3 regions of the Solibacillus sp. FSL W7-1464 genome follow, and region 1 is predicted to be linked to each of the others. Evidence: riboswitches for the same ligand, from Rfam matches in the RefSeq annotation. Region 1 holds a riboswitch; each other region holds the start of a gene.
What was found. A riboswitch is a leader RNA that binds a small molecule or an ion and turns the genes downstream of it on or off. The one in region 1 is predicted to bind cobalamin.

Region 1 (10,071 bases):
GCGCTTTATTCGCATTGTAGCGTACGTATTTTTTAACTTCGGGAGATAGTCCCGTTTCTGCGTATAAATCATCGGTATACTTCATTTCATTCTGATATAAATCGAGTAAATATTCATAGCCCCACAAAGTTAGCTCCTGCTGTTTTTCTGTTGAGAACGTTTTGAAAATGTTCTGGGCGAAAAAGCCGACTGCTACTCCGTGGATTGATTCGTCCATTTTGTTTCAAGTAAGTTCGTCATTCTTACTTCTGCTTTATGCAGCTTATAATTTCTTATAAGATCAGATCATATCATATATAGCTTTTGCTATATCTCTCCGCTTCGGATACCATTCTTGACTTGTATCCTACTCTACTCGCTTCCATGTAAAAACATGTGCTTTCGATGACCGTTGCACCTTATTGATAGTTTTCAATCTCTTAACTATCAATCTTGGCTCAGGATTGTCCTCGACTAAACGTTAGGATGTTCCCTGAATTCAAAGAGTTTTACTTGCGCCACGATATTAACGCAAGATTAAGCTAATCACTTCCGCACTGTTTCGCAGTACACCCTGTCCTCCTAAATAAAGAGGGTAGAAGAAGCCGGAATAGAATAAGAAGCTTTCCAGTATAACTGAAGCGAACATTGCTTTCCATAAGCTTTCCGGGTCATCTTCTTTTATAGCGGTGTATACTTCACCAATGCGATATGCTTTATATTGAAGAAACTCATTTTTTTGTACCCACTCGAAAACTTCGTCGATTTCAGTATTTGTGCATAGTGTTGTAAAAATATATGAATAAGACTTTGCGTGAATTGCTTCAAACGATCCGAATACGGTTAACACCGCTTTCTCCTGAAAATCGGGAGTGTACTTGGCGATTTCATTCATGCCGATGTTCGTTTGTACCGTATCAAGCAATGTCAGGCCGCCGAACACTTTTTTATATGTATCCTGATGTTCGAATTCCTTCCATTGTTTGACGTCTTTACTGACTGCAATTTCTTCGGGAAACCATATTTGTTTCCATTGCTGGTCCCAAAAAATGCGAGCGAGCTCACTCGTAGGGGTATTCCAGTTGACGGCTTTATACGTTAAATTTGACATGCGACACACTCCTCAATTGTAAGTAAACGTTGGCGTACGTAATAAACGGTTTTAATACCTTTCGTCCACGCATAAATATAAGCTTTTGCCAATTGTTCTGTGTTCCACTGGTCCGTCACGTATAGTGTCATGGAAATCCCCTGGTCGACATGCTTTTGCGCGGCTGCGTAAAGGTCGATCAGTTCATACGGGTTTACTTCATAGGCTTCGGTATAAAGTTCTTGGTTATCATTCGTTAAAAATGGCATCGGATAAATTGTTCGACTGTCCGCATAATCACGAACTTCCACGCGTTCTGTAACAGGGGCGATGGAAGCGGTACAGCTGCGGATGTAGGAGATACTGCCTGTCGGAGCGATCGCCAATCTATACGAGTGGAATAATCCATGCTCCAATACATCAGCCTTCAACTGTTGCCACATATTTTTTGTAATAACCGGTGTACCCCCAAGTGCTTTAATCACTTCAGGTGTAAGTTCTTTTTCTTCTTTATTTATATAAGTTTCAAAGTAAACACCGCTCGCATATTCACTTTCCTCAAATCTATAAAACGTTTCGTTCTTTTGCTTCGCGATTTCCATTGATGCTTTTAATGAGTAATAGTTCAGTGCTTCCATAAATGCATCGATAAATTCAATCGAATCTTTGGAACCATAACGGATTCCACTTTGTACAAGGTGTCCATGCAAGTTCATAACGCCCAATCCGACAGAGTGCATCACTTTGTTCGCTTTCGACACAGAAGGGACGTTGACGATATCGGTCATCGTTGAGACATTAGTCAATAGACGCATTGCTGTATCGACAAGCTGTCCGAAATCCTGAACTTTCGTTGCTTCGTGAATGTCAATCGAACCTAAGTTACAAGAAACATCGAGACCATATTCATTCGGCTCGTTTTGGTCGGTGATAATACTTGTTTGTTGGTACTGTAAAATTTCTGTCCTCTATGTTCATTTAGAATCGCTACTTCTAAACCGATTTCTCAGCTATATGTTGCCATATAGAGCAGACTATTTCATCACCTTCAGCTTTACCTGCTAAGGTGCTCCGCGTTTCCCTTTATGTTTTATCCCTATTTTGCATTCGGGCCTCGCTTGAGGGGTACTCTACTCGCTTCTTCACTAGAGTTTTTCATCTAGCTATGCTTTCGATAGTCGTTAGACATTTTATTATTCAAGGCGTTTATAATTGGGGAATTTATCACTATTTAATCTAGTATTTAAGGTTGTTTTACTAATATTTAATTTTTTTAAAGCTTCATTTTGCCCATTATAGATGATATTATCAACTTCAATTTTTTTGGTTTTAGTATGTGAAGTATATCTTTCTTTTGGGTGTTTTGGGAACAATCTCTTATAATTGGGAAATTTAGAACTGTCCAATCTATAGGCTATTGTAGTTATTCCTATCCCTAGATTAAATGATACTTCAGAAAGGCTTTTATAATAAATATCATCTATTAAGATTGCACGAGAATTAGCTTGTTTTACTGATTCAATCATTCTTTTGGTTTTAGGTTTTCCATATTGATTATTCCCTTTACCAGACATTTGTTTAACTCTCATTTGTCTAATTTCTTCTTTACGAGGATTATTAGTAAAACAATCTCCACCTATTGCAGTCAATTTTAAATTGTAAAAATAAGGAGAATTTACTGCGTTAAATTGCTTGATATAATATTCTTCAAGGTTATTTAATTCATCGGAAGAATAAGCTTCTTCTAAAATGAACCTAATAAAATTTTCCTTCCCGTATTTCTTTATTGCTTTTTTTAAATATAATCCAGACCCTAAATAACTTTCCCAATTATTTTGTCTTTGATAAATACATTTCCCAATATAAGCTTTGCCATTTGCCTTATTAATTGTTATATAAACAAAACCAAATGTTTTCACTTTAAGATTACCTCCAAGTGTAAAAATTTAATTTTATAATTTATATACCCAATTTTATAGGGTGAATAATAATTTAGTACGAGATTATCTTAATAAGATTTCCCTCGTTTAACGGAGTTTTCGACTAAGATTTCTCTTAGAAGGTGCTAATTATTAACACAAATTAGACATCTTCACACGCCCGATTTCCTTTAATGGATGGGCGTTATTGACATTATCATCGAATATTTCAAACGGGTAACCTGATTCAAATTGTGCCTTTTTAATTTCCGTATATAGTTTACGGGCGTTTAATCGTTTCAATTTACGGATGTTCGGATTATCCAATAGCTCATAGTACATTTCCGTAATTGAAATTTCCGACATGCGTTTCCCGTATTCTTTATAAATATCATAAGAACTGAACAAGACGATATCTTTATCGCGACGCATCAGTTCAAAGAAAATATCCGGAAGAATAATCCCTGTAGATAGTGTAGCTAAACGGATTTTGTCGTCGGCATTTGGTTTCTTGGAAGAGATGAACGCTTCAATATCTCCGTGGAAAACATTTAAATAGACTACTCCGGAGCCGTTACGTTGCATTTTGTTACTCCACTTAATTAAAGTAGGGCTAGGTCATTTCTGCCTAGCTCTCTATGTCGCCATAGAGATCAGACTATATCTTCACTTTGCCAAAAAAGTTAACAATTGTGGAAACATCAACTCTATTGGTAAAGGCGCGGTTCGGATTAAAATATTACTAAAATAATCACTTAGTCGTTGAACCTTCAACCTTACTAGGTTGCTTGGCTGCGGATTTTCTGCAATCTTGGATTTTTAGGGTTCGCTACTAGATTACTCTGTAGAATCCTACCTTGATATACTCAGATGTTCCCGCAATTGACCGCGTTTTAATTGGGCCAATTATTAACCCAATTGATTCGAATAAGAGAACGAATTCTCCAGCAGTTTCGCAACGGGCATAACCCCGCTCGCACGGTTTAAGATCCCTTTTATCGGATCTCCCAATGGACGCAGATCGGTCAAGTTTACCCCGACACCGCCGCCTAAGCGGGAAAGTTCAAGACAATAGCCGATATTCTCGGCGATTGAGTTCATCGTATCGTCCATCGTTAATTTAAAGCATGAGACAAGCTCACCACGCGCCTTTTTCCCGCTGTTTAAAGCAGTTGGGGTTGCCGGCTGGTAGGCAGTCATAACCGCTTCAATGGCCTTTTCCGCCAAAGTTTCATCACCTTGTGCTAAATAAAGGGCGATGATGACGATCCGGTCCTCGTACTTTTCCAGAATCTCTTTTCCGTCACGGCTTTTCATCGCATAGCTTTCATAAAATTTCGAAGCACTCATGAATGAAGGGAACCGGAACTTGTAGGAATAGGCTTTTTTGTACATCTGTTTAATAAAGTCCATCGAGTACAAGTCAAAAAACTCTTTTTCGTAATAGCCTTCATCAACTAAATAGCGCACTTTTTCCTCTATATCGATAAAGTAGCGTAACCGGACATTGACGTCTTCCAGAAAATAGCGGCGTGTTGCTTCTTTGTCTTTCGCCAAATCCAGTTCACCGGTAGCACGGTAACGGTTTAATATATCATTATTTAATTTTAAATACTGTTTCATATCGATGCCTCTTTCCAAATGGAGTAATAGTAATCTGTAATCGACTCGTAATTAGCCGGAGTTCCTCGCATTTCCACTTTTTCAATTAACGGAATTCCATATTGTGCAGCTAAAAGGTCGCCAGCACGGCCGAAAAAATCATGACCGAAATTACGGTTTCCGCTTACGATGATTCCTTTGCATAATTCAAAGTTCGCAGTCATGAACTGGTCGACGATAGGGGGGACAGAGCCTAATCCATCCGTATACGTAAATAAAAGATACGGTTCACCGATTTTTACCACCCCGGTCAGATCCTTTGCGGGTAAACCGAGTTTTTGCACGATATATCGTACATTGCCAGTTCGTGAAGCATAAATGATCATGCCGTCATTTCAGAAATGCGATCGATAATAGAAGTCGGCTCTGCAATAAACTCACCGTTTATTTCAAATAACGGCACAGACAGAAAACCTGCATCGATGACTTTTTGTTTTGCTGATTCGTCCTGGTCAATATTAATGACCTCTACGTCCAAGTTGGCTGCATCAAGTTCGGATTTTACCCATAGGCATTTGGGGCAAATTGTTTTCGTGTAAAGTTTCATCATAGAATCCCTCGCTATATAAGTATTACTAACGATTGTGCCGGACATGTCAGCGGGGAAAACAAAAAAGCTATCCCGGAAAACAGGATAGCTTGAAATGGAAACGGATCGAGTGCGCGCCTCCATTTCCTATTCCCCGAAGAAATGTACGTAGTTTTAACGAGGCAGGTCTCCTGGCTTTGCTTCATCCGTCAGACGCACCTTCCCATGCTAGTAGCACAGTGGTCTATTCGTCTTCAGTCAGCATTTACAGTTGCGGGGACAGCGTTGGAATTACACCAAACTTCCCTTTTAAACTACATTTAGTAGTACCTTGTTAAAAAAACACAATATATAGTTGAATTGAGTATAAGCGTTAACAACCTAAAAGTAAAGAGCCTAATGAATGATTACATAAATTCAACCAAAATCCTAGAAAACTCCCTATTGAAAATAGAGAAAAAATATGGTTTTGTTATAACTGCATGTAATTAGATAATACAAATAGAAAGTTGGATGAATATGCCGATTCAATTAAAAATTAAGAAAACCCATCCGGAAGCCGTATTGCCGAAACAGGCACGGGAAGGGGACGCAGGGATGGATTTAAGTGCGGTTGAAGACAAAGTTTTACTGCCTGGGGAATACGGGTTAATTAAAACCGGGCTTCAAATCGAATTGCCTGAAGGAACAGAAGCTCAAGTACGCCCACGTAGCGGATTGGCTTTGAAACACGGGATTACGGTGTTAAATAGTCCTGGAACGATCGATGCAGGCTACCGCGGTGAAATTGGCGTAATTTTAATCAATCACGGGAAAGCACCGTTTACGATTGAAAAAGGGATGCGCATTGCCCAGCTAGTCGTCCAATATGTCCCGCAAGTTTTCATTGAAGAAACGGACGAACTGTCGGATTCGGAGCGCGGTGACAAGGGCTTTGGTTCGAGCGGAGTGAAATAATGGAAAAAGCCTGGTTCCAGATGAACTCAGGCTTTTTCTAATCCTCTTTTTTCCACTTTATATAATTGTACGTCGTTTGAATCCCAAAAAGTAGTATGAAAAAGAGCGTGAAAAATATAAAGAGATTAGTGAAACCTTCAAACAAATAAATAATGATCAACGCTATAATACAAATGGGAATGGAATAAAGGTCGCGCATAAATTTACGGCGGTATGATAGACCATGATAAGCAATTTTAAATCCTTTATCCACTTTTGGTTTATCCCGGTAGTGGATTGATAGAATAAGTGGTGTAATTAAAACTAAAATAAGTATAAATGCAATTGAAAAATCAATCATATTAATCACCTTTCTTTCCTGTTGTCACAATATCGATTTGCGTCACAATTTTTGTAATCGGTAAAAACGTTAATTCACATTGATAACGCCCATCAGGGAAGTCTTTGTAAGTACTGGATTTAATATTGTAAACTTTATTTTCAATCGTAACCTCAGTCGTATCGATACTTCTGCCATGCCCATTTACAAAGGTGATTTCGCAACTTCCTCCAGCAGTTTTCTGATCACCTGTCTGCAGATGATAGAAATCGTAGCTGTAAATCCCTGAAACAATCAGCATAAACAACGAAAGCACGCCAAGCATAACTGTATTCAAGTTATAAGGGGATACTTTCTTATTTACGAATTGCCGGATAAAAAAGAAAGCAGCAATGATAAATAATAAAGTGAAAATGATAAGCGCACTGTAAAATCCAATAAGCATGAACATGCCCCCTCTTAACTCATTACCTAATTTACGAATAAGTTGGAAAAAAGTTTCAAAATGATCTTATTTTTATTTTATTGGAATAATAAGAAATTGAAGTTACATAAGGACTTTTCTAACGAAGTATAAATGTGCATATGCATAAGGGAAACGTTTTTCCGTTTAGAAGGGGATCGATCGATTTTAGGCGAATTGATAACAAAGGGAAAATGTTAAATTGGGGTTGAGATAAAGGGAGGCATTGTATGCGAAGTATGCAAAGTGTATTGTTTGAGAAGTTTTTAGTGCTGCGCGGAACGAAAAAGAAATTTATGGATTTACGCCTGCTCGATGATTTTATTGCAATGAAACATAACGAGAGACCGTATGAACTGGATGCCAAATTCAAAGAGCAGCACCAAATCCAAAAAGACGAACTGAATGGCATGCACTATTACACAATCAACGAACAGCAGACACCGCAAAAGGTTATCTATTATTTCCACGGCGGTGCCTATATTAATGATCCATTGATTTTTCATTGGCGCTATTTAGAGAAGCTTGCACAGGAGACAAACTTCACGATTGTCGTGCCGATTTATCCGAAGCTGCCTAAACATACACATAAAGAGTGCTTTACTGCCATTCATGATTTATATGATCATCTCGTTTTAAAATATGATGCACCGTTTATTTTTATGGGGGATTCAGCAGGCGGTGGACTGGCATTGGCGCTGGCGCAGGATGTAAAGAAGTTCTCAAAAAAACAGCCGCAGCATATTGTTCTACATTCCGCATGGCTCGATGTACGGGGGGAAGATCCACGCTACAAAGAACTTGAAAAACTTGACCCGATGCTGGGCGTAGCAGGCGCACAGGAGCTCGGCAGATTATGGGCAGACGGAGCGGAGTTAACCGATTTCAAAATAAGTCCTCTACATGGAGAACTGAAAGACATCGGTCAAATCACTGCTTTTGTCGGGACAGGTGAGCTGCTGCTTGTCGATGCAAAAATGCTTCTCGATAAAGCAAAGGAACAAGGTGTAAGGGTCCATTACTATGAGTACCCGAGAATGAATCATGTTTTTCCGGTATTTCCCATTCCAGAAGCAAAGAAAGCAATGAAGCAATTACTCAAGATCATAAAAAATTAGCATGAATGAACGAGGAGCATTTACAGTATGAAATTATATATTATCCGACACGCAAAAGCAGAAGGACAAGATCCGGAAGCCGAGTTAACAGCAGCTGGTAAGAAGGAAAGTGAGCAGCTGGCGAATTTTCTGGAACAGTACCCGATTGAACTTGTCATATCAAGTCCATTTACAAGAGCATTACATACTATAGAACCTTTTGTCCGGAAAAACAAGATTCCTTTCAAAATGGATCATCGGTTGAGTGAACGAGTATTAAGTGACGAAAGTCTTCCGGATTGGCTGGAAAAATTGAAACAAACGTATGTAGATAAGGATTTAAAATTTACTGGCGGGGAATCTAGTAATGAAGCAACATATCGTATAATTGAATTAGTAGAAGAATTAAAACAAAGTACTCATATGTCAGTGGTAATCGTTACACACGGCAATATAATGTCATTACTACTCAATCATTTTCAACCGCATTTTGGATTTGATGAATGGAAACAGCTGTCCAATCCGGATGTATTTGAAATAGAGTTTAGCAATGAGCAAACAGTTGTAAACCGTATATGGCGATAGGTAGCGTAAAATAGGTTGTAGAAAAGCAGGTGCAATATGAAAAATTATTTTATTATCAGTGATATCCACGGTCAGTATAAAGCATTTGAACAGTTATTATCGTACTGGGATGAAAAGGATACCCTTGTTCTACTGGGGGATTTAATCGACCGGGGTCCTCGTTCTTATGAGGTTGTACAAAAAGTAATGGATTTGAAGCGGAAATACGGGGAACAGGTTGTTTTCTGTAAAGGGAATCATGAAGCGATGCTGTTGGATTTTCTTGAAAACCCTGGGCAAAAACACGCCTTTTATTACAAATACGGTGGTCGGGAAACAATGGCTTCATTTTTAAAGTATTTACCGGTCGAAGTAAGTGAACTGGACCCGATTGAACAAGCGCAAGTCGTAAAAGAGAAGTTTGCGGAGGAATTGGATTTTTTAAATAACGGCAAATTATATGAAATCGCAGGAAATCTGTTGTTGACGCATGCAGGGTTTGATTCGAGTTTCGCGACAGTTGATGAAACGGATGATGAAAATTTCTTATGGATTCGCCAGCATTATAAAAATGAAAATAAAACACCGTATATCAATGTTTTTGGTCATACACCATTACAACACATCCATGATTGCAATGATGTTTGGATTAGTGAAGACCAAAAATATATTGGAATAGACGGCGGGTGTTATTTTACAGGTCAATTGAATGGCATCGTTCTGTCGGAAGATGGACAAATCGTTCATATATATGCCGTTACTTCGGACAAAACCGAAAACTATGATATTTGACAGGTGTCGTTTAGACTGAGTATAAAGTTATAATTGTATAATATTTTTTCTTGTATGTATGTTTTCTCCCGGTTTTTTGGTATACTACAATCAACGATATGTAAAAGAGGTTATCCCGTTCGATTTTGTGCGGGGTAACCTCTTTCGTGTTTAAAGAAGTTTTTCAGGGAGGAAACATTTTGGAGCAATATACAAATTTACGAGCGGGCGAAAAAGGTGCCTATTTATCGATTTTTGCCTACATATTTTTAAGCGCTCTGAAGTTAGCTGCAGGCTATTTAGGCGATTCAGAAGCATTGAAGGCAGACGGATTAAATAATACAACCGATATTATTGCTTCGGTAGCCGTCTTGATCGGGCTCAGAATTTCCCAGCGCCCGCCGGATGATGATCATCGATACGGACATTTTCGTGCAGAAACGATCGCATCACTTGTTGCATCCTTTATTATGATTTATGTCGGGATCGAAGTACTGATATCAGCAGGTGAAAAAATCGCGAAACCGATTGATCAGGATCCTTCCATTTTAACAATTATTGTTGCTGTGTTTAGCGCAGCAGTTATGTTTGCAGTTTATAAATATAATTTAAACCTCTCAAAAAGAATTAACAGTTCTGCTGTTAAAGCGGCAGCCTATGATAACCGCTCTGATGCCTTTGTCAGTATCGGGACAGCAATCGGTATTACCGCAGCGATATT
Region 2 (10,071 bases), 1.1 Mb from region 1:
TTGCATTTAGGCCATGCGCGCGGTGCTTCTGTAGGGGATTCATTATGTAATGTATTGGATTTTGCCGGTTTTGACGTATCACGTGAATATTATATAAATGATGCAGGTAACCAAATTAATAACCTGGCGTATTCTTTGGAAGCACGTTATAAGCAAGCATTAGGAATGGATGCGGAAATGCCGGAAGACGGTTACCACGGTCCTGATATTATCGGAATTGCCGGTAAGCTTGCTGAAGAATTCGGTGCAACAATTCTGGACAAGTCTGATGAAGAACGCTTTAAATTTTTCCGTGAGCACGGCTTGAAACTGGAATTGGCGAAACTGCAAACCGACCTTAAAAACTTCCGTGTTGAATTTGATGTTTGGTATTCAGAAACATCTTTATATGAAAACGGAAAAATCGATGTAGCGTTAGACAAACTAAAAGCAAATGGCCATGTATTTGATGAAGAAGGCGCGACTTGGTTCCGTTCAACAACATTCGGTGATGACAAAGACCGTGTATTAATTAAAAACGATGGTTCTTACACATATTTAACACCGGATATTGCTTACCATGAAGATAAATTGCACCGCGGATTTAATAAGCTGATCAATATTTGGGGCGCTGACCACCACGGCTATATTCCACGTATGAAAGCGGCGATCGAAGCACTTGGCTATGACCGCGGTACATTGGAAGTAGATATTATCCAAATGGTTCAGCTGTACAAAAACGGCGAGAAATTCAAGATGAGTAAACGTACAGGGAATGCTGTAACGATGCGTGAATTAGTGGAAGAAGTAGGCTTGGATGCTGTACGTTATTTCTTCGTTAAAACAGCAGGGGATTCACATATGGACTTCGATTTGGACTTAGCGGTATCGCAGTCGAACGAAAATCCGGTATATTACGCACAGTATGCACATGCTCGTATCTCATCAATTTTACGTGCAGCAAACGAGCAAGGTTTCGAGGCATCATTGGAAAACCTGAACTTGCTAACAGCAGAAAAAGAAGAAGATGTGCTTAAAAAAGTCGGCGCATTCCCGCAAATCGTGGCAGATGCAGCGAAACACCGCACACCACACCGAATCGCAAACTATATTCAGGACTTGGCAGCTGCATTCCATAGTTTCTACAATGCAGAAAAAGTATTGAACCAAGATAACAAAGAGCTGACAGAAGCACGTTTAGCATTAATTACAGCAGTAAAAACTACATTGGCGAATGCACTGAAACTAATCGGCGTAAGCGCACCGGAAAAAATGTAATTCGTAATTTAAAAGGCATCCTATTTTCTAAATAAAAATGGGGTGTCTTTTTTAGTGTTTCGTTACAACCTATAATCCCTATAAAAAAACTTGGTAATGCCTATTGACTTCTTAAAATTCAGAAAGTATGATTAATTCCAATAGAGTAACTATGCATTAGGACACATATGAGGTGGTGCTTTTCATGAGCAAAGATTTATTTATTCAAACAGACGAGCAACGACAATGGTTGAAAAAGCTCGAAACAATAGCAGATAGTGTGAAAAAACATGCACAGCAGACAGATGAAGAAGCTGTCTTCCCGTTTGAAAATTTCAAAAAGCTGCGAGATATAGGTTACACGAAAATGACGTTGCCAAAAAAATATGGTGGTGATGGTTTTACAGTATACGATGCAGTGTTATTACACGAAACATTATCGAGCTATTGCGGCAGTACTGGTTTAGCCGCATCTTGGACGGTGCAAAACGTTGGTGAAATATTTGAAAACCGATACTGGGATGAACAAAAGCTGGTTTGGTTCGGGAAACAAATTGCAAAAGGTGCTACGGTCAATCGTGCAGTAAGTGAGTTTGCGATGGGTAGTCCCGTACGAGGCGGGCGACCAGGAACAACAGCAAAACGTGATGGTGATTCATACATTATAAACGGACGCAAAAATTACACGAGCGGTGCACCGGATTTAGACTATTTTTTAGTTTCAGCTTGGGTAGAGGAAGACAATCATTTAGGATTCTTTTTAATACCTAAAACGGCTGCTGGTGTATCGGTTGAAAACACATGGGATGTTGCATCAATGCGAGGTACAGGAAGCGATGATTTAGTTCTGGAAAATGTACGTGTAGATGTTTCTGATTTAGTTGAAATCCCTGGTTATTCTACAGGTTTTAAGTTAAATGGCTGGCTGTTATTAATTCCTGCTACTTATTTAGGAATCGCACAGGCAGCACGCGATTATGCAGTTGACTTTGCCAATAGCCACTCTCCGAACAGTATTCAAGGGACAATTGCTCAATTGCCGAATGTCCAGACGTTGATTGGAGAGATGGATTTAGCTCTGACAAAAGCTCGTTTTACGATTTACGGAGTGGCTCAACTTTATAATAATCCGGCGAAAAAGGCTGCCATCATCAATGAAGTGAATATCGCAAAACATGTCGTGACAAATACCGCCATTGAAGTTGTTGATAAGGCGATGCGACTGGTAGGGGCTAAAAGTTTGCAACGCTCGAATCCGTTACAGCGATATTACCGTGATGTGCGAGCTGGCCTGCACAATCCGCCAATGGATGATATTACGATTAAACGCTTGGCCGAAACGGCAATTGAAAATAATTTAAAAACGAAAGAGGTAAACTAATGAAAATCCAAAAATTTATTAAGCTGGCATCTTTAGGCGTTGCGGCTGTAACAATTTTAGCAGCTTGCGGAAATGAACCGGATTCAAGCTCAGCTACTACAACTTCGAATAAAGATGGCGTAACTGTTGTAAAAGTAGCGTACGACCAAGCAGGAAAACCGATGACGTTTTTAGATGAAAGCGGCAATGCGACAGGGTATGACGTGGAAGTAATGAAGCTTGTCGACGAAGCATTACCTGAGTATGAGTTCGAATTCGTTGGTACGACGAATGACGATTTATTGATCGGTGTCGAGCAAGGGAAATATCATGCAGGTGTAAAAAATGCATTCTGGACCGAAGAACGTACACAGAAATACATTTTCCCGCAAGAGTTTTTAGGATTAAGTAGTGCAGGATTAGTACTTAAAAAAGAAAACGAGAACATTAAAAATTTAAGTGATTTTGCTTCAGCCGGCTATACGTTAGCACCTATCGCAGCAAACAATGCCCAGTATACAGTTATTGCGGAATACAATGAAGCAAACCCAGACAACCCGGTAAAATTACAAGCGGGTGAAGAGTTCACGGTGGATGTTGTGCAATGGGTAAACGAAGGTCGTGTAGATGGTGGCGTTCAAATTGAAGGAGCATTCACTGGGCAAGTATTAACTGAAGGCGGACCATATTACCATTTAAAAGATGAAGTTGTATATAACGAATTTGCGGTTATTAAAACATGGCCGTTATTCAATAAAAAACAGCAGGACTTTGCAGATGCGTACGATAAGGCAATTGCAGAAATCAAAGAGACAGATGCTTTACGTGAGCTAAGCAAAGAGTTTTATGGCAAAGACTTATTTGAAGTACTAGAATCAGTAAATCGATAATCCCTTGAAGCTGCTTAAGTTGTTGCTTAAGTAGCTTTTCTTATCAATATTTTAAAAGAAAGGTCGGAGAAATGTGGAAAAATATTTTGATGTGTCGTACATTTGGTCTGCGTTGCCAAGTTTATTACCATATTTGTGGATTACACTTTATATTGCAGCATTTTCTGTTATTGGCGGGTCTATTTTTGGTCTATTACTAGCTGCGGCAAAATTGAGCTCCAATAAAATACTTAGGCTTTTAGCAAATGGCTATACGACCGTGATCCGTTGTACACCATCAATTGTTTTACTATTTCTAGTGTATTACGGCATTCCCGCCTTTGCAGAAGGGGTATTCGGTATTTACTTGCAAAATGTACCGACAGGCGTTTTTGTCGTTATTACGTTTAGTCTGCAATTTGCGGCAATGATGTCCGAAGTTATTCGATCTGCGTATTTGGCGATCGACCGCGGACAATTTGAAGCGGCCGTCAGTGTGGGGCTAACACCGTTTCAGGCTTATCGTCGTATTATTTTCCCGCAAGCGTTTGTGGTTGCGATTCCAAACTTCGGAAATGGCTTGATTTCGGTTTTACAAGAAGGTGCCCTTGCTTACACGATAGGCTTTATCGATATCGTAGGGAAGGCAAACTTAATTATTGCGAACAATTATGGAACACATACTCTTGAGATTTACATCGCATTAGCGGTCATTTACTGGGTTTTATCGATTTCAATTGAGAAAACCTTTGCCTTGCTAGAAAAAGCTTTCAGCAAAGGAAAACAATCTATTAAAACAACGTAGGAGGGGCTTACAATGGGATTAATCAACTGGCAATTTTTATTTGATACATTTTTTGTTGCATTAAGTGGTGTTCCAGTAGCGCTTCTCGTTACGGTTGTTTCACTTTTTGTAGCAGTACCATTAGGTTTTTTACTAGCACTTGCACGTGTTTATGAAATACCGGTCGTCAACTTTTTTGCGAAAATTTACATTTCTTTTGTCCGAGGCACACCCATTATTATTCAAATTTTTGTTCTGTATGCAACAATACCCTTACTGTTAAGTGGCCTGTTTGAGAAATACAATATCGACTATCCAATCTATAATGTGAATCCGTTATGGTATGCATTTATTATTTTCTCATTCAATACGGCAGCAATTTTAATTGAAGTGTTTCGATCCGCCATACAAACAGTTCCGAAAGGTCAGCTGGAAGCAGCACAATCGGTTGGACTCACGTCAGCACAGGCATACCGACGTATTATTATTCCACAAGCTTTAGTTTCTGCGATGCCGAACCTATGTACAGCGACGATCAACTTGATTAAAGCTACTTCGCTCGGTTATGCAATATCGTTACAGGAAATCACGCTCAAGGCTAAAGTAGAGGCGAATTTTGGATACAACTATTTAGAGGCATATATTGATATTTTCATTGTCTATTTAATTATCTGTATGACGGTTGAGTATTTATTTAAATGGTCTGAAAAGCGTTTAAGTCGCTATAAAGCGGTGACAGTTTAAGGAGGAATCGCAATGCTTGAAATTAAAAATGTGCATAAAACATTTGGGGAACTCAAAATATTAAAAGGCGTCGACTTGACGATTGATAAAGGTGATGTCGTAGTCATTTTAGGTCCAAGTGGTTCAGGAAAAACGACATTGCTGCGCTGCATTAACTTTTTAGAACGTGCAGATGAAGGGACAGCAAGCTTCGACAATATTTCAGTCGATCTAAACAAAGCATCGAAAAAGGATATTTTAGAGATTCGTAAAAAAACAGCATTTGTCTTTCAAAACTATAATCTATTTAATAATAAAACCGCGCTTGAAAATGTAGCTGAAGGACTTATCATCGGTCGTGGTATGAAAAAAGATGAAGCATATACAATTTCCAAAAAGGCCCTTGATAAGGTGGGCTTAACAGAGAAATATGATTCTTATCCAAGCCAATTGTCTGGTGGCCAACAACAGCGTGTTGGGATTGCACGTGCTGTAGCCTTAAATCCGGATATTATTTTATTTGATGAGCCAACTTCAGCACTCGATCCTGAACTCGTAGGGGAAGTATTAGGCGTGATGAAAGACATCGCAAAAGAAGGGACGACAATGTTAGTCGTTACACATGAAATGTCATTCGCGCGTGATGTGGCCAACCGTGTCATTTTCATGGACGGCGGAAATGTTATTGAAGAAGGCTCACCACATGAAATTTTCGTGCAGCCAAAAGAAGACCGAACAAAGCAATTCCTGCGTCGTGTACTTCCAGATGACTATACGTACCATATATAAGGGTAACGAGCAATAAATTCATAGCTTACGTCGAATTATCTGACACTTTAATAAATTTGCACACATTCCGTTAATCTTCCGCTATAATAAAGACATTAATTTAATATGGACGATAAAGGTTCTTACTCTATTGATAGAGTAAGGAGTAAAAGGGAAATCGGTTCAAATCCGATGCGGTCCCGCCACTGTAACTGCTAGTTGAGAGCAATATGCCACTGAAAAAAATTCGGGAAGGCGCTCTTCAACGTTTATGCATAAGCCAGGAGACCTGCCTTTATAATGCCCTAAATTAAACCTACGAGGATAGGATGTGGCGGATAAATTCTTTTTGATGAATTTTATTTGCATACGTAAAGCTTCCTTCATTTATAGTAGGGGAGCTTTTTATTTTTGTAGAAAATTATACAACGAGATTTCAGGAGGTTTTTATTTTGAAAAAATGGCAACTGCTCTCTTCCGCAGCATTACTTACATTAACTCTAGCGGCATGTAATTCGGAAAAAGCAACAGATGAACAATCTGCAAAAGACAATAAAGAAGTATCTGACGCAGCACAATTTCCGGTAACTATAAAAGATGCATTGGACAAAGAAATTACGCTTGAAAAAGCACCGGAACGCATTATTACATTGGCTCCATCCAATACGGAAATTTTATTCGGACTAGGGTTAAACGATGAAATTATCGCTGTGAACGACAATGATACATATCCTGAAGAAGCATTATCTAAAGAATCAGTTGGCGGCATGGAGTTCAATTTAGAACAAATAATCGGTCTGCAACCTGATTTAGTCGTAGCGCATGAATCCGGAATGTACAGCTTCAATGAACAGGCAATTGCGCAGCTTGAATCAGTAGGCATTCCCGTATTCGTTGTAAAGGATGCGAAAACATTTGAAGAAACATACGAAACGATCAAACAAATCGGGCAACTGACAAATAAAGAACAAGAAGCCGAAAAAATGATTGCCTCGATCAAAGAGGGAATTGAAGAAATTGAAGTGAAAGTAGCCGACCTGGAAGAAAAGTCCGTGTTTATTGTTGTTGGAACAGATCCGGACCTTTATGCTGCAGGTGAAGAAACATTCATCAGTGAAATGCTGGACGTTCTAAATGCAGAAAATGCTGTTCCGGAACTAGGGTGGCCGATGTACAGCTCTGAGCAATTTGTAAACAGCAATCCGGATGTCATTTTAGTAACGTATGAAAACGACATGGCGGCAATCGAGAAAAACGATGCCTATGCCGAAATGGATGCAGTGAAAAATGGCAATGTGAAATTAGTCGATGGCGATACGACGAGCCGACAAGGTCCGCGTATTGTTGAAGGTATTGAATCAATAGGTGCGGCGATTTACCCAGAGGTATTTAATGAATAAAAAATATTCAATCTCCTATGTACTATCGATTGGATTGCTTTTAAGCAGCGTATGGATCGGCATTTCATTCGGGTCTGTTAATATCCCGTTTTCAACATTATGGGATAAAACGACTGATCCGGTTGCATACAGTATTTTGTGGAAAATCCGAATGCCACGTGTCATTTTAGCGGCACTAATCGGGGCATCTTTAGCAATAGCCGGAGCTGCATTTCAAGGGTTACTTAAAAACCCTTTGGCGGATCCGTATACATTAGGTATTTCATCTGGTGCCTCGGTCGGTGCGGTTATGACCATCTTTTTAGGGATTTCAATACCGGTACTCGGTGTCTTCACATTGCCCGTATTCAGTATGGCCGGTGCCGCATGTACGATGATTATTGTCCTGACATTTGCCCGACTAGTTGACCGTTCGATGAAAATGGAAACACTGATTTTGACGGGGATTATTTTCAGCTCGTTTTTAGGGTCCTGCATTTCCTTAATGGTCGCACTTACAGGTGAACAGCTAAGAGAAATTATCGGCTGGCTTTTAGGAAGTGTGTCGATGCGAGGCTGGCCATATGTTCAGATGGTACTGCCGTTTATGATGTTCGGTACAGCACTTATTTGGCTGACTCGCCGTGAGCTGAATGCGATGATTTATGGGGAAGAGCGTGCCCAGTATTTAGGGGTAAATGTTAAGCGCAGCAAATATATGATTTTGGCGGGCGGTTCCGTTTTAACAGGAGCGGCTGTTGCAGCATCCGGGACAATTGGATTTGTCGGATTAGTAGTGCCGCATATGATACGCCTGCTGATCGGAGCAGACCATCGACATTTATTGACATTGTCGTTTTTGAACGGTGCAAGCCTGCTCGTCATTTGTGACTTAGTATCGCGTACAATTATCGCGCCTATTGAACTGCCGATCGGTGTTATTACTTCCTTTATTGGCGCGCCTGTCTTTGCCTATATTTTCTTCAAGCAACGTAGAAAGGTTGTTGCATAATGTTAATAGTAAATAATTTATCAGGTGGTTACGGCGGGAAAAAGATTATAAAAAATGTGACGTTTCACGTGGAAAAAGGAAGAATTCTCGGGATTCTTGGTCCGAACGGCAGCGGCAAATCGACATTGCTGAAAATGATCAGTGGTGTGCTGAAGCCAGAAACAGGTGAAATTTTCATCGAAGAGAAACCGCTTAAAAGCTATGACAATAAGCAATTGGCAAAAAAGATGGCGGTTCTGCCTCAATTAAATGCAAGTGCGTTTACGAATAGTGTATATGATGCAGTTTCGTTAGGACGTTACCCCCATCAAAGCGGCTTTTTTTCGTCCTGGACCGAAGAAGATGAAGCGACGGTTCAGCGGGCGATGGAAAGTACAGGGGTTTCTCAATATAAACATCAGTACTTGGAGTTTTTATCGGGTGGCGAGCAGCAGCGGGTTTTTATCGCCCAGGCACTTGCACAAAATTCGGAATTGCTTCTATTGGATGAACCGACAAACCATTTGGATATCGCCCATCAAAAGCAGATTCTGGATATGATACGGATGCAAGTTGAGGTGCATGGGCTGACGGTTGTGTCGATTTTCCATGATATCAACTTGGCATCACTTTATTGTGATGAACTCCTTCTGTTGGAAAATGGTGAAGTGAGAGCATTCGGGGAGCCGCATGAAGTCGTATTAGAAGAACAGATTGCTGATGTGTATCAGGCTAGGATTGCGACATATCCTCACCCGGAGCTGCCAAAACCGCAAATTACGATGCTGCCGACGAATGAAATGGAACGAAAAGCTGCAACAATCCAGATGGATCAGTTTCAAATAACAGAAGACTATATTGAATATCGGGCACAGGCACCGCTGAAAGTGATTTCTTCGGCTGTGCATAATGCGGGCATAGGCTGGTATGACACATTGCTCAATCGTTCCATTGCTCCTGAATACGATATTTATAATGTGAAAGAAGAAACGGAGCAATTTTTAAAAGAGCGTCAATTTTCTCCAACGAATACAGTCGTAATGCTGACAGCTGTGGATACAAGCTGTGCAGTCATTCGTCATTTCTCGAAAAATAATGTAGAAATCCTTGTCATGGTAACAGCAGGGGTAGGAAACAGTGTCGACGTTACGAAAACGTATTTGCGGGAAGATGAGCCACATGTCGGTACGATTAATACATGGGTAATCATTCATGGTAAGCTGACAAATGAAGCATTTATTCAGGCAATGATTACAGCAACAGAAGCAAAAACGAAAGCTTTGGCAGATCAGCAAATAAAAGATTCAATGACAAATACGATCGCAACAAGTACCGCAACGGACAGTCTATTGATCGCCGCTACGCAACTAGGGGATGAAATGCCGTATGCCGGACCTATCACCGAAATCGGTAAACTGATCGGCCGGGCTGTTTTCGAAGTTACGATAGAAGCAATTAAAAAATATAAACAGCATTATAATAAGTAAAGTATGCTGGAAAAAAATGTCCGCTTAAAAAAGCGTCATTCTACTTAAAGGAAATTTTTAAAAGGCATAGAAATGATATTAAATCGAAAGGGTGATGACTAATGAAATTATATACAAAGTCAGGCGATACAGGGAAAACGAGCATTATTGGAGGACGTGTCGATAAAGACCATCTGCGCGTTGAAGCGTATGGGACAATTGATGAGCTGAATTCATTTATCGGTAAAGCTGTCAGCGAATTGGACCAGGAAAAATTTAAGGATTTGATTGAAGATTTGACTGCCATTCAACATGAATTGTTTGATGGGGGCGGGGACTTGGCGAATGTCATGAAAGAACGTCATTACAAACTTACAGAAGAACCGATTGCTGTTTTGGAAAACCGTATCGATGCTCTTTCTGAAGAAGCACCGCCATTGAAACGTTTCATCTTACCGGGGGGAGCGCCGGCAGCATCTACACTGCATATCGCCC
Region 3 (10,071 bases), 1.5 Mb from region 1:
TTAAGCTATTATTAACAATTCGAGTATGTTTTTACATTTGGTTAATATAGGATATTACAGAGGGAAAGCATTTGACAGGACAATTGCTTGCATTTCACTGAATTTTCTGTAAAATTAAATCAAGTTCTATTCATTCCCCCTAATGTTCTGGTCGCACATTACATTTACGAGGATTGGGTAGGGCTTTTCTTTATCGTTCTTTGCCTCGTTGAAGAAACGATAAAGTTCCGCTTATTGGTATTTTACTGGTAAAACAAATGGAATAGACTGAAAAACGGCACTTATTTTCTGGGATCGCCTTATTCATTAAAAAAAGGCCACATTAAAAGTAATCGTTCCTTTTAATGTAGCCCGTTTGCTTCATTTTATTTTATGAATTTCACTTCTTGAAGTTTATGGTGACCTGAGTCATTAATCCAGTAGCCTTCAATTTTTTCACTTACACCCGAAATATACGCTTGATGGTGGATATAAATCATTGGCGCTTCTTCCACTAAAATATCTTGAATCTCCTTATATAACGCTAAACGCTTCGTCGTGTCAATTTCTTCACGCGCCTCATCTAATAACGCATCGACCCTGTCATTCGTGTAGAACATACGGTTACCCGCATCGCCATGGTTTTTCGAGTGGAATAGCTGTGTTAAGAAGTAGTCCGCATCGCCTACCGGATTCGATAAACCTAAAATATACATGTCATGCTCACCGGCAGCCGTCTTCGCTAAGTATGCGCCCCACTCGACCACTTCAATGTCTGCCGTCACATTAATTTTCTTTAGTTCTTCTTGCAGCATGATTGCGATGTCTTGTCGCTGCGGGTTATCATTTGTCCAGATCGTTGTAGTAAAGCCATCCGCCAAGCCGGCTTCTGCTAAAAGTTCCTTCGCCTTTTCAACATCATAAGTTAATGGCTCTACCGAGTCATCATAGCCATATACACTTGGTGCTAACGGGCCTTTCGCTACTTCACCGATCCCTTCATAAATACCATCGATAATCAATTGCTGATCGACAAGCATTGATATTGCCTGACGAACACGAACATCGTCAAATGGTTCTTTATCGATATTGAAACCAACGTAAGATAATGATGAACCTGGTGTAATATCAACAGTACTCGTCGTTCCTTCAATCATTTCCACTTCATTTGGCTGAACCGGTTCAATAATATGTGCGTATCCCGTTTCCAGTTCTGCAGCACGTGTCGCACTTTCCGGAATGACTTTAAACGTTACAGAGTCTACATATGCTTTTTGACTCCAGTAATCTTCGTTATTCACTAATTTAATTTCTGTACCTGGTGTCCAATAATCAAACTTCATAAAGCCTGTACCAATCGGACCTTGCTCATTCACTAATGCGCCTGCCGGTTGGTCAGCTTTCATATTTTCATAATCTGCATCAATTTGGGCTGGTGAAATGATTACGCCGACCGGATGGTTTAAGTGGTTCAGTAATGGCGCAAATGGATAATGTGTATGAATTCGTACAACATAATCACTTACGACTTCCACTTCTTTCACCGCTTCAAATAAAAATGCCCGTGGCGCACCGACTTCCGGATCTAATATGCGGTCGAAGTTTTTCTTAACAGCCGCCGCATTGAAGTCTTCTCCATCATGGAATGTAATGCCTTCTTCAAGCTCAAACTCCCATGTCACATCATCTACTGCTGTCCAGCTTTTTGCCAAACTCGGTACGATATTGCCTTCTTTATCTTTTTTCACAAGACCTTCTGTAATGTTCGATAATACAGAAGCTGACGGTACGTCCGTAGACATATGCGGATCTAAATTTGCCGCATCGGATAATGTTGCAAGTACTAAATCCCCTCCAGCTGCCGCTTCCACCTCAGTAGAACTACTTGATGAATCCGCTGTTGTATTGTCACTGTTAGATGAGTCAACACCTGAATCATCCCCTCCGCTACACGCTACTAAAAGTAAGGCAAACGCCATTACTAAAAATAACAGAAAATTACTTTTTAAGTTATTCTTCATTCGTCTTTTCCCCCTTCGTTCTAACTTTTGTAGGCAATACATGTAAAGTCTACCAATTAAAACTTATAAAATAAACAATATTCTAAATTTTTATTCAATTATTCAAAATAAACAGTCACAACTTTTTCGGAAAAAATTACTTAAATAAGCATTGTTTTTATGTTATAGAGCATTTAAGGAATTTTTCCAATAGTATTCTATACATTTTTTATGCAAAAATAAAACACCCCTAGTTAGAAGTAACATTCTAACTAGAGGCGCGAACATTTATTGGACTTTTTTCTTCAACTTACACTAAAAGTGCCGCCGCTTCTTCCAGCGTGACCATATTCGTAATCATCGAACAAGCCGCATCAAGAATCGGGAATGCCAATGCAGCACCCGATCCTTCTCCAAGTCGCATATTCATATGCAGCATCGGTTCCAGTCCTAAAAGCTCGGCCGCGATTTTTGCACCCGGCTCTTCCGATAGATGTGACGGAATTAAATACGCTTTCACATTCGGATTCAGTTTATAGGCGATCAATGCCGAAATCGTTGAAATATACCCATCGACTACGACCGGCACACGATTCGCGGCAGCTGCAAGGAAAACTCCTGCCATCCCGCAAATCTCCAGCCCGCCTACTTTTGCCACAACATCAATCGGATCTTCAGCATCCGGTTTATTCAACGCGATCGCTTTTCGAATGACTTCGGCTTTATATTCGATACCGCCAGCCCCAACACCAGCTCCGTAACCCGTTACTTCCAGCGGATCACAGCCATGAAGTACCGAAAGCACCGCAGCACTTGGTGTCGTATTTCCGATGCCCATTTCACCGGTCCCGATAAGGTTGACGCCGCTTCGAATGGCTTCTGTCGCGACTTCAATTCCGACTTCAATCGCCTGAATCGCTTCTTCACGTGTCATTGCAGGACCTTTCGCCATATTGTCCGTCCCGTATTTCACCTTTTTAATAATGACCCCGGCATCTTGAGGTAAATCTTCTTTTACCCCGATATCTACCGGGATGACTTTCGCATTCGTTATTTTCGAAATCGTACACATCCCTGTCGTCCCTTTCGGAAAGGATAGTGTTTGGAAAACCGTTGTACTTTGCGGGTTTGGTGTTACCCCTTCCTCATATACACCGTGATCTGCCGCCATGACAATCATCGCTTTGTTATCGATTTTCGGTGCAAGTTCACCGGTAATTGTGGCGATTTGCATAGCTAATGATTCAAGCTTCCCTAAACTTTGAGGCGGCTTGGCTAAAGAGTCTATGTACTGTCGCGCTTTGTCTTCCATTTGTCGGTCGATTCCCTGAATTTGTTCAATCGTTTTCTGTAATAATTGCATGTTTCGTTTCCCCCATTTAAATGAATTTTGACAATAAAAATAGCCTGCAGTTTATTCGTTAACAAATAAACTACAGACATATCCAGTGTCTATAAACAGTAAGCGTATTAGGCAGGTCTCCTGGCTCAGATTCACGATTTCATAGCCCCTTCCCGGAATGACATCCAGTGGGTATTGCTATGAAACTCCTCCATACAGTGGTGGGATTACGCTAAAGCTTTTCACTTTATTCCCTATTCTCCTTTAACGGGCACCTAATGCTTGATGAATTTAACATTACTTTACTTTGAACCTGTTTTTTCGTCAAGGGGTCTACACATTCAGTTTACGCTGATCAGCTAACTGTGGTTTCATTGCAAACTTTGCAACAAAGTAAACTAGAAAACTCAACCAAGTCCCCTGTACAGTCAAGCTGTTAGATACCGGGATAGATGAGGAGATAACGCTCAAGATATTTAATGTGTAAAATACTAAAATTCCAAGTAACGCTATCGTCATCACTTTATTTTTTCCAGCCATTTGTTTACGAAACAGCGGACCGGCCACATTGCTACCGCTGCGCTTAGTCTCTATAACTTGTTTAATTAAAGCATAAGTTAAACCTGCAATAATTATCCCAACTACTGCAAATCCGATCATTTCTCCCATTTTCATTTTCCCCCGTTCCACTAATCTCCCAAATAAAACTCTTTTATTTTCTTCGGCAAGATTTTACTCATAATGATTCCTGCCAACGCCAAGCCAATCAAAATCACTCCAATTTCCAAAAGGCTTTTTAACCATGGGATTTCAATCATTTCCGTTATGTTGGCTCCACCTATAATAATAAATACAGCTCCAGCCCATGCCAGTAAAAAACCGGCACCGAATTGCAGCCATTCTTTTTTCGACAGCTGTTTAAAAATGGCCCTATACTTATAAAATTTCCTGCAAGCAAAGATTAACAAAAACCCCGTTAGAATATAACCAATCATCACAATCCCCCTGCTTTAACTTTGTTTATGTATGACGGTCCAACACATCTGTTCCTTTAAAATGTTTGATTGTCGCCCATAACGAGACGATAAGCAAAAATGAAAAAAGGACAAAGGAAATGCCCGCTAGCCATTTAGCAACGATCGAGGACGAATTATTAAGTAGCTGAATATTTTTTAACAAGAAACCTACAATCATAATTTGAGGCAGGATTAAACAAATCCTTATAGAAACCGCCTTTGAATTTTCCTGTGTCATAACCACTCTCCATTTAGTCATTATTTTACTATGCTAACATATTCCCCTAATACGAGGTAATACGGAATCCCACTCAAAAGCTTGCCGCACCCTTCACCAAATAAAAAACGGCATGAATTTCTCCATGCCGGTTTCAGTCGAATCAACTAAGTATGCCTTCACTCGCCGCATATACTTTCACACGGTTGCGTCCTTCTTCCTTCGCCGCATATAAAGCGGTGTCTGCTTTATGCAATAGCTGATACAAAGTTTCTTCTGTCCAGTCTACTACTTCCGCAACACCAATACTTAACGTAGCCGAAAGACTGCCCGCTTCCGTCATGAGCGGTGCCTGTTCAATGGCAGTGCGAAGCTGGTTGGCTAATATTTCACCTTCCGCTTCATCGAACCCCTTCAGCGCAATGACGAATTCCTCTCCGCCGTACCGCGCAAAGAAATGCCGCCCTTCCAGCAGTTGTGTTTGGCAGGCATTTACGACGTGCACGAGCAACTGGTCCCCTATATGATGCCCGTACGTATCATTCACCCGTTTAAAATGATCGATATCCATTAACAGGACCGTAAATGGCAAACCCGTATCCTTCGCTTCCTGAAAATCCTGTTCACTTTGCTGTAAAAATGCGCGGCGATTATAAATTTTCGTGAGCTCATCATAATAAGCCTGCTGCTCCAGTTTTTCCTGCAGCCTTTTAATTTCCGTAATATCCGTAAAAACCAATAACAAGCCTTTACTGTTTCTCGCTTGTTCCAGTGAAGTAATGCGAACTTGATAAACCCGGTCCGCATATTCGGAACATAACCTCACTTCTTGAACGTCCTTAATATCGCGTTAATTTGAAAGGCAGTTCCTCCCCTGTCTGTTCATTCCAAAACTTCACAAAATTTTTGCCGAACATCGATTTTTTCAAATTTGGCAGCATCACTTTCGATGCTTGATTGAATTCAATAAGCCGGTAAGATTCATCCAATACGATGGCCCCGTCCGTAATACTATTATATATTTTATCTTTCGCAATCGGCATAATCCGAAACAGCCGGGATGTGCTGATCGCCCACAAGTATAATAAGGAAGAAAGCCATAAAATCATCGGTACCGGATCAACTCCTGCAGGTGTGAATCCGTTCAAATAAAGAAACGCTGTCACTATCGGAACAAGCTGGCCGAACATTAACGCAATCAATTGGGGGCGGTATACCTTCGCCGTTTCCTTCCAATGAGAAATCACCAGCAAAAATGCGACAAACATGCTGGCAAAGGTGTATACACCGTGCACCATATACCACATGCCAATCTCCTGATAAACGAAAGGTGCTCCTAAATTCGGGTCCAGTTCAAAAACTCGATAATGAAGATGATGCCAGGGATTTGTCGCTACCATTATAATAGTGATAAATGGAATAAGAAGTATGAATACGCTTCTTCTAACCGTCATCTTAAAGCCTAAATAGCTCATGACATACAGTAAGCCCAGTGTTGCAGATGTCGGCATCCCGATGTAGAGAATGGTATTCCAGAAACTGATTTGTTCGAGCGTCGTCGATATTAAAGTCATGGCCGAAGCAAAACAGTAAATGCTGATGGCCGCTGTATAGAGAATAAAATAATTTGCGATATTCGTATATTTATGACGTTTGCTAAAGGCATAGAGACATAAGTACAAATTTAGTACTCCCGACGTACAAACAAGCGTTATATACATGGTCAATTGCGAACCCATTATTGGTTTATCCTCTCTTAATTAACACTTTTTTCTTATAATGTAGCATAAAATATAAAATAATAGGATATTTTATTGAAATAATAATAGTTATCTATCAATTTATCCCTCGAAATGAAAGGAGGAAAAAAGGCGTTTCCCTTTACTTATTCTCCCATCTAATTCAAAATTACAGTTTAATAGAATAAAATCTATGTTTTAAAATGTTAGAAGAGATTATTTGATGGGAGTGTATTTCATGATCCAAAATATAATGAAGCGAAATAACGTACATATTCGTGGGAAAGGTAAAAAACCTTTAATTTTCGCTGCTGGGTTTGGATGCGACCAAACGGTATGGAATGATGTATTTCCTGCTTTTGAAGAAGATTATCAAATAATTTTATTTGATTATGTCGGGTTTGGAAATTCAGATATTACAGCTTTTGACCTTGAAAAATATGGAGAACTGTCCGGTTACGTGCAGGATCTTTTAGACATTTGTGAAACTCTGGATTTAAAGGAAGCAGTTTTTGTCGGTCACTCGGTAAGCAGTATGATCGGCTTCTTGGCTTCATTATCAAAACCAGAGTACTTTTCACAACTGATCCTGATCGCACCATCACCAAGTTATATCAATGATCCCCCATACTACGGTGGTTTTGAAATTAAAGACTTACTCAATTTAATGGACCTGATGGAAAAAAATTATATCGGTTGGGCAAATGCTTTCTCGATTACATTATTAAACAATACAGCAAAAGCAGGCGTTTCAAAAGATTTGGAAGATCGGTTCTGTTCAACTGATCCTTTATTTGCGAATACATTTGCAAAGGCTTGCTTCTTTACCGATAACCGTAAAGATATTCCGAAAGCAACTGTCCCGTCCCTTATTTTACAATGTAAGGAAGATGTCATCGCGCCAAGGGTAGTTGGCGAGTACTTACATGAGCATATGCCAAACAGTAAGATTGCCTATATGAATGCAATCGGTCACTGTCCACATATGAGCGACCCGGAGGAAACAATTCAATTGATTAAAAATTATTTATCGGAGCAACCTGTGCCACTGATCGGTGAGGGCGTGGAATATTTAAATGGATGAACTAATAGAGAAGGCCCCGTGCGGATTTATCACTTTATCATCAGAAGGTGAAATTCTTACCATTAATAAGACATTGCTGAATTTGCTGCACTATCAAACATCCGAGCATCTTATAGGGCAGCATTTTAATGTGCTGTTATCTCCTTCGTCCCAGATTTTCTGTCAGCTTTATTTAGTACCGCTGATTAAAGTGAAGCACGCTGTCGAGGAAATGTTCCTGACATTACTAACCGTAATGAAAGAAGAAATCCCTATTTTATTAAACGCTTCTATCCAGGATAATAATCAGATAATCGGCGTCATTTTTCCGATCCGTAATCGAAGTGCATTGGAAGATGCGCTCATAAACGCCCGGAAAATGACGGAAGATGCTTATTTAGAAAAAGAGCAGGTCCTTTCGAAATTGGAGAAAAAGCAACTGGATCTCGAGCAGGCCAATCAAATCAACACGAAAATTATGCGAGAAACCGAACGGGATTTGCAGATTGCCAAAAAAATTCAGGAAACCGCATTAACGAAGGACATCCTCAATGAGGATATTCAAATCCTGTCTTATTATCATGCGTCTAAATCATTATCCGGAGATATTTTTGGATTTTATCAAATAACGCCGCAAAAGTACGGCATTATTTTATTGGATGTTATGGGCCACGGGGTTTCATCTGCTTTAATTACGATGTCACTTCAATCGATGTTCCAGAAGTTAATATCGCGGGAAGCCGCACCTGAAAGGGTATTACAGGAGCTGGATCAGTACTTGCACGATTTATTTCAAAACAATCAGGATGCTTGGCATTACTGCACAGCAATTTATCTGAATATTGATATCAGCACACAGACGATTGAGTATATTAATGCTGGCCACCCTCCTGCTATTTTACAGGAAGTCAATGGTGCCCAACATGAGCTCGGTGCAACAAACCCGCCATTAGGCATGTTTGAAAACATTTTGTATAAATCAAGAACATTTCATTATAAGAGTGGGACAAGAATACTTCTGTATACAGATGGTGTTTCTGAAACGTTTGAGTTAAACACCTTAAATCATTTACTGCACGATACAATATGGAGTCCATTAGCAAAGACAAAAGAGACCATTCAACATACACTCGAAAACAAAGAAAATATATATAGTAAATATAATCATGATGACCAATGTTTTATATTGGTTGAGTTATAAAAAAACAGTGGGAGAGACTTTCCACTGTTTTTTACTTTTCCAACTAAGCTACAAATACCCGTACATATAAAAACGAGGAATGTCCTGTGTATTCCCAAACTTTCATTTGGGAACGTTATTTTGTATGGATTTGTATGTTTTATAAATTGTTGTTGTACTAGAATATCTGTTAGTGAAAGAAAAATTTATTCTTTATTAACATAAGTCCCGCCAATGAAATCATGAATGGTTCTCTTGTCTTCTCGTAAGATAACCATAAGTCCACTGACCAATACTGATATTCCAAAGGTAGCTAATACAATGATATATTTACCAACCATTTCTCTCATAATCATATTGAGTATTGTAGGGTTCTCATCATCGTTAAAACGCTTTATTTTAACCTTACAAATTTTCTTGCCGATTACGTATCCACCCCACAAAATAGGAGTAATGGTCAAATACAAGGTATATAATGCTTGAAAAGTGAATTCTTCGTTCTGTTCGATAGAATAACTACCGTTTATCATGTAATATACGATTCCAAATATTGACGAAATAATTAAAAAATCTAAAATACTTGCTATAAACCTTATGCCAAATCCTGCTGGTCTCTTAAAATTCATCTAATCTCCCCCTATATTCCGTTTACTGTAAATTATACCATTTCATTATTGAACTACTATCTCGTTAATTGAAGAAAAACGTACCTAAAGCGACGTTTGGTAACATTTCATAATTTTTATTATTACTAAATAATAATCCCAAAATCCCCATACTATTGCCTAGTCATTAAAACTTAATGTGGTATATAATAAATATTTAATTTAAAACGGATTCAACGTTCTTGGAAATTCAACAAAGGAATTAGACTAAAATAACGAAGCTACTGCTACTATTATTAAATAAGCATACTAACTTTGACTGAAGAAGAAAAAGAAAATCCAAGTTGTACGCAAAAGTGCATTGCAGCGTCAAAGAGGGATTGGGAGTAATTATGGGAAATTTGTTCAATGCATTATTTATACTATTTTTGTTGTCGCCTCTAGTTGTGGCAATTATTTTAATGGTTAAGGCTAAAAATACCGACGCCATGTTTTATACGAAGTTTGTTGGGCTTGCATTCGGGGTTTTTAATGTGGGATTTTTAATTATGACTTTAACTGATTCCGGGAATGGCGGAGGCCTATTTATAGGGTTAGGCTTCTTCTTTTTTGTATTGCCGATTAATGCGATTGCTTTCTTTATATGCTTATTTTCAGATTTAAACATGATGGATAAAAGCGCTAAAAACTTAAAATAAAGTGAACAATGATGAGGTCGTCAAAGATCAATGTTATAGATTCATTAGTAGAGACAAACGCTGAAATAACAACGTTTGTCTTTTTGTGTTCCGATAGATGTTATGATGCTCCTTATCACATTAATCAAGTAGCATCATAAATCATCAAATCCTAAATTCACCGGCTCTAACGGTAATTCCCCGGCAGAGCCTGCCATATTCGTAGACGCTACCGAATGGTCCACTTCCTCAA

Region 2: linked by a shared signal. The riboswitch ahead of MKZ25_RS02770 (ABC transporter substrate-binding protein) and the one ahead of MKZ25_RS07785 (glutaredoxin family protein) in region 1 are both predicted to bind cobalamin.
Region 3: linked by a shared signal. The riboswitch ahead of cobT (nicotinate-nucleotide--dimethylbenzimidazole phosphoribosyltransferase) and the one ahead of MKZ25_RS07785 (glutaredoxin family protein) in region 1 are both predicted to bind cobalamin.

What each region holds. Positions count from the first base shown of each region.
Region 1 is NZ_JBBORC010000001.1:1,622,896-1,632,966, forward strand. Features, by position in the region: gene MKZ25_RS07750 (ribonucleotide-diphosphate reductase subunit beta) at 1-217, opposite strand, end outside; gene MKZ25_RS07755 (ribonucleotide-diphosphate reductase subunit beta) at 506-1,090, opposite strand; gene MKZ25_RS07760 (hypothetical protein) at 1,078-2,028, opposite strand; gene MKZ25_RS07765 (GIY-YIG nuclease family protein) at 2,263-2,988, opposite strand; partial or broken gene MKZ25_RS07770 (ribonucleotide-diphosphate reductase subunit alpha) at 3,145-3,585, opposite strand; partial or broken gene MKZ25_RS07775 (ribonucleotide reductase N-terminal alpha domain-containing protein) at 3,901-4,611, opposite strand; gene nrdI (class Ib ribonucleoside-diphosphate reductase assembly flavoprotein NrdI) at 4,608-4,976, opposite strand; gene MKZ25_RS07785 (glutaredoxin family protein) at 4,973-5,200, opposite strand; cobalamin riboswitch at 5,344-5,528, opposite strand; gene dut (dUTP diphosphatase) at 5,693-6,136, shown strand; gene MKZ25_RS07795 (ATPase) at 6,174-6,476, opposite strand; gene MKZ25_RS07800 (cobalamin biosynthesis protein CobN) at 6,478-6,900, opposite strand; gene MKZ25_RS07805 (alpha/beta hydrolase) at 7,149-8,036, shown strand; gene MKZ25_RS07810 (histidine phosphatase family protein) at 8,064-8,600, shown strand; gene MKZ25_RS07815 (metallophosphoesterase family protein) at 8,637-9,371, shown strand; gene MKZ25_RS07820 (cation diffusion facilitator family transporter) at 9,551-10,071, shown strand, end outside.
Region 2 is NZ_JBBORC010000001.1:547,934-558,004, forward strand. Features, by position in the region: gene argS (arginine--tRNA ligase) at 1-1,257, shown strand, start outside; gene MKZ25_RS02745 (acyl-CoA dehydrogenase family protein) at 1,442-2,617, shown strand; gene MKZ25_RS02750 (transporter substrate-binding domain-containing protein) at 2,617-3,486, shown strand; gene MKZ25_RS02755 (amino acid ABC transporter permease) at 3,560-4,270, shown strand; gene MKZ25_RS02760 (amino acid ABC transporter permease) at 4,283-4,993, shown strand; gene MKZ25_RS02765 (amino acid ABC transporter ATP-binding protein) at 5,006-5,761, shown strand; cobalamin riboswitch at 5,861-6,051, shown strand; gene MKZ25_RS02770 (ABC transporter substrate-binding protein) at 6,193-7,140, shown strand; gene MKZ25_RS02775 (FecCD family ABC transporter permease) at 7,133-8,131, shown strand; gene MKZ25_RS02780 (adenosylcobinamide amidohydrolase) at 8,131-9,597, shown strand; gene MKZ25_RS02785 (cob(I)yrinic acid a,c-diamide adenosyltransferase) at 9,699-10,071, shown strand, end outside.
Region 3 is NZ_JBBORC010000001.1:3,087,409-3,097,479, forward strand. Features, by position in the region: gene MKZ25_RS15365 (glutathione ABC transporter substrate-binding protein) at 366-2,000, opposite strand; gene cobT (nicotinate-nucleotide--dimethylbenzimidazole phosphoribosyltransferase) at 2,290-3,342, opposite strand; cobalamin riboswitch at 3,436-3,613, opposite strand; gene MKZ25_RS15375 (4-aminobutyrate aminotransferase) at 3,655-3,990, opposite strand; gene MKZ25_RS15380 (hypothetical protein) at 4,011-4,316, opposite strand; gene MKZ25_RS15385 (hypothetical protein) at 4,342-4,575, opposite strand; gene MKZ25_RS15390 (GGDEF domain-containing protein) at 4,718-5,380, opposite strand; gene MKZ25_RS15395 (histidine kinase N-terminal 7TM domain-containing protein) at 5,394-6,236, opposite strand; gene MKZ25_RS15400 (alpha/beta fold hydrolase) at 6,532-7,377, shown strand; gene MKZ25_RS15405 (PP2C family protein-serine/threonine phosphatase) at 7,370-8,557, shown strand; gene MKZ25_RS15410 (RDD family protein) at 8,743-9,162, opposite strand; gene MKZ25_RS15415 (hypothetical protein) at 9,486-9,839, shown strand; gene MKZ25_RS15420 (helix-turn-helix transcriptional regulator) at 9,974-10,071, opposite strand, start outside.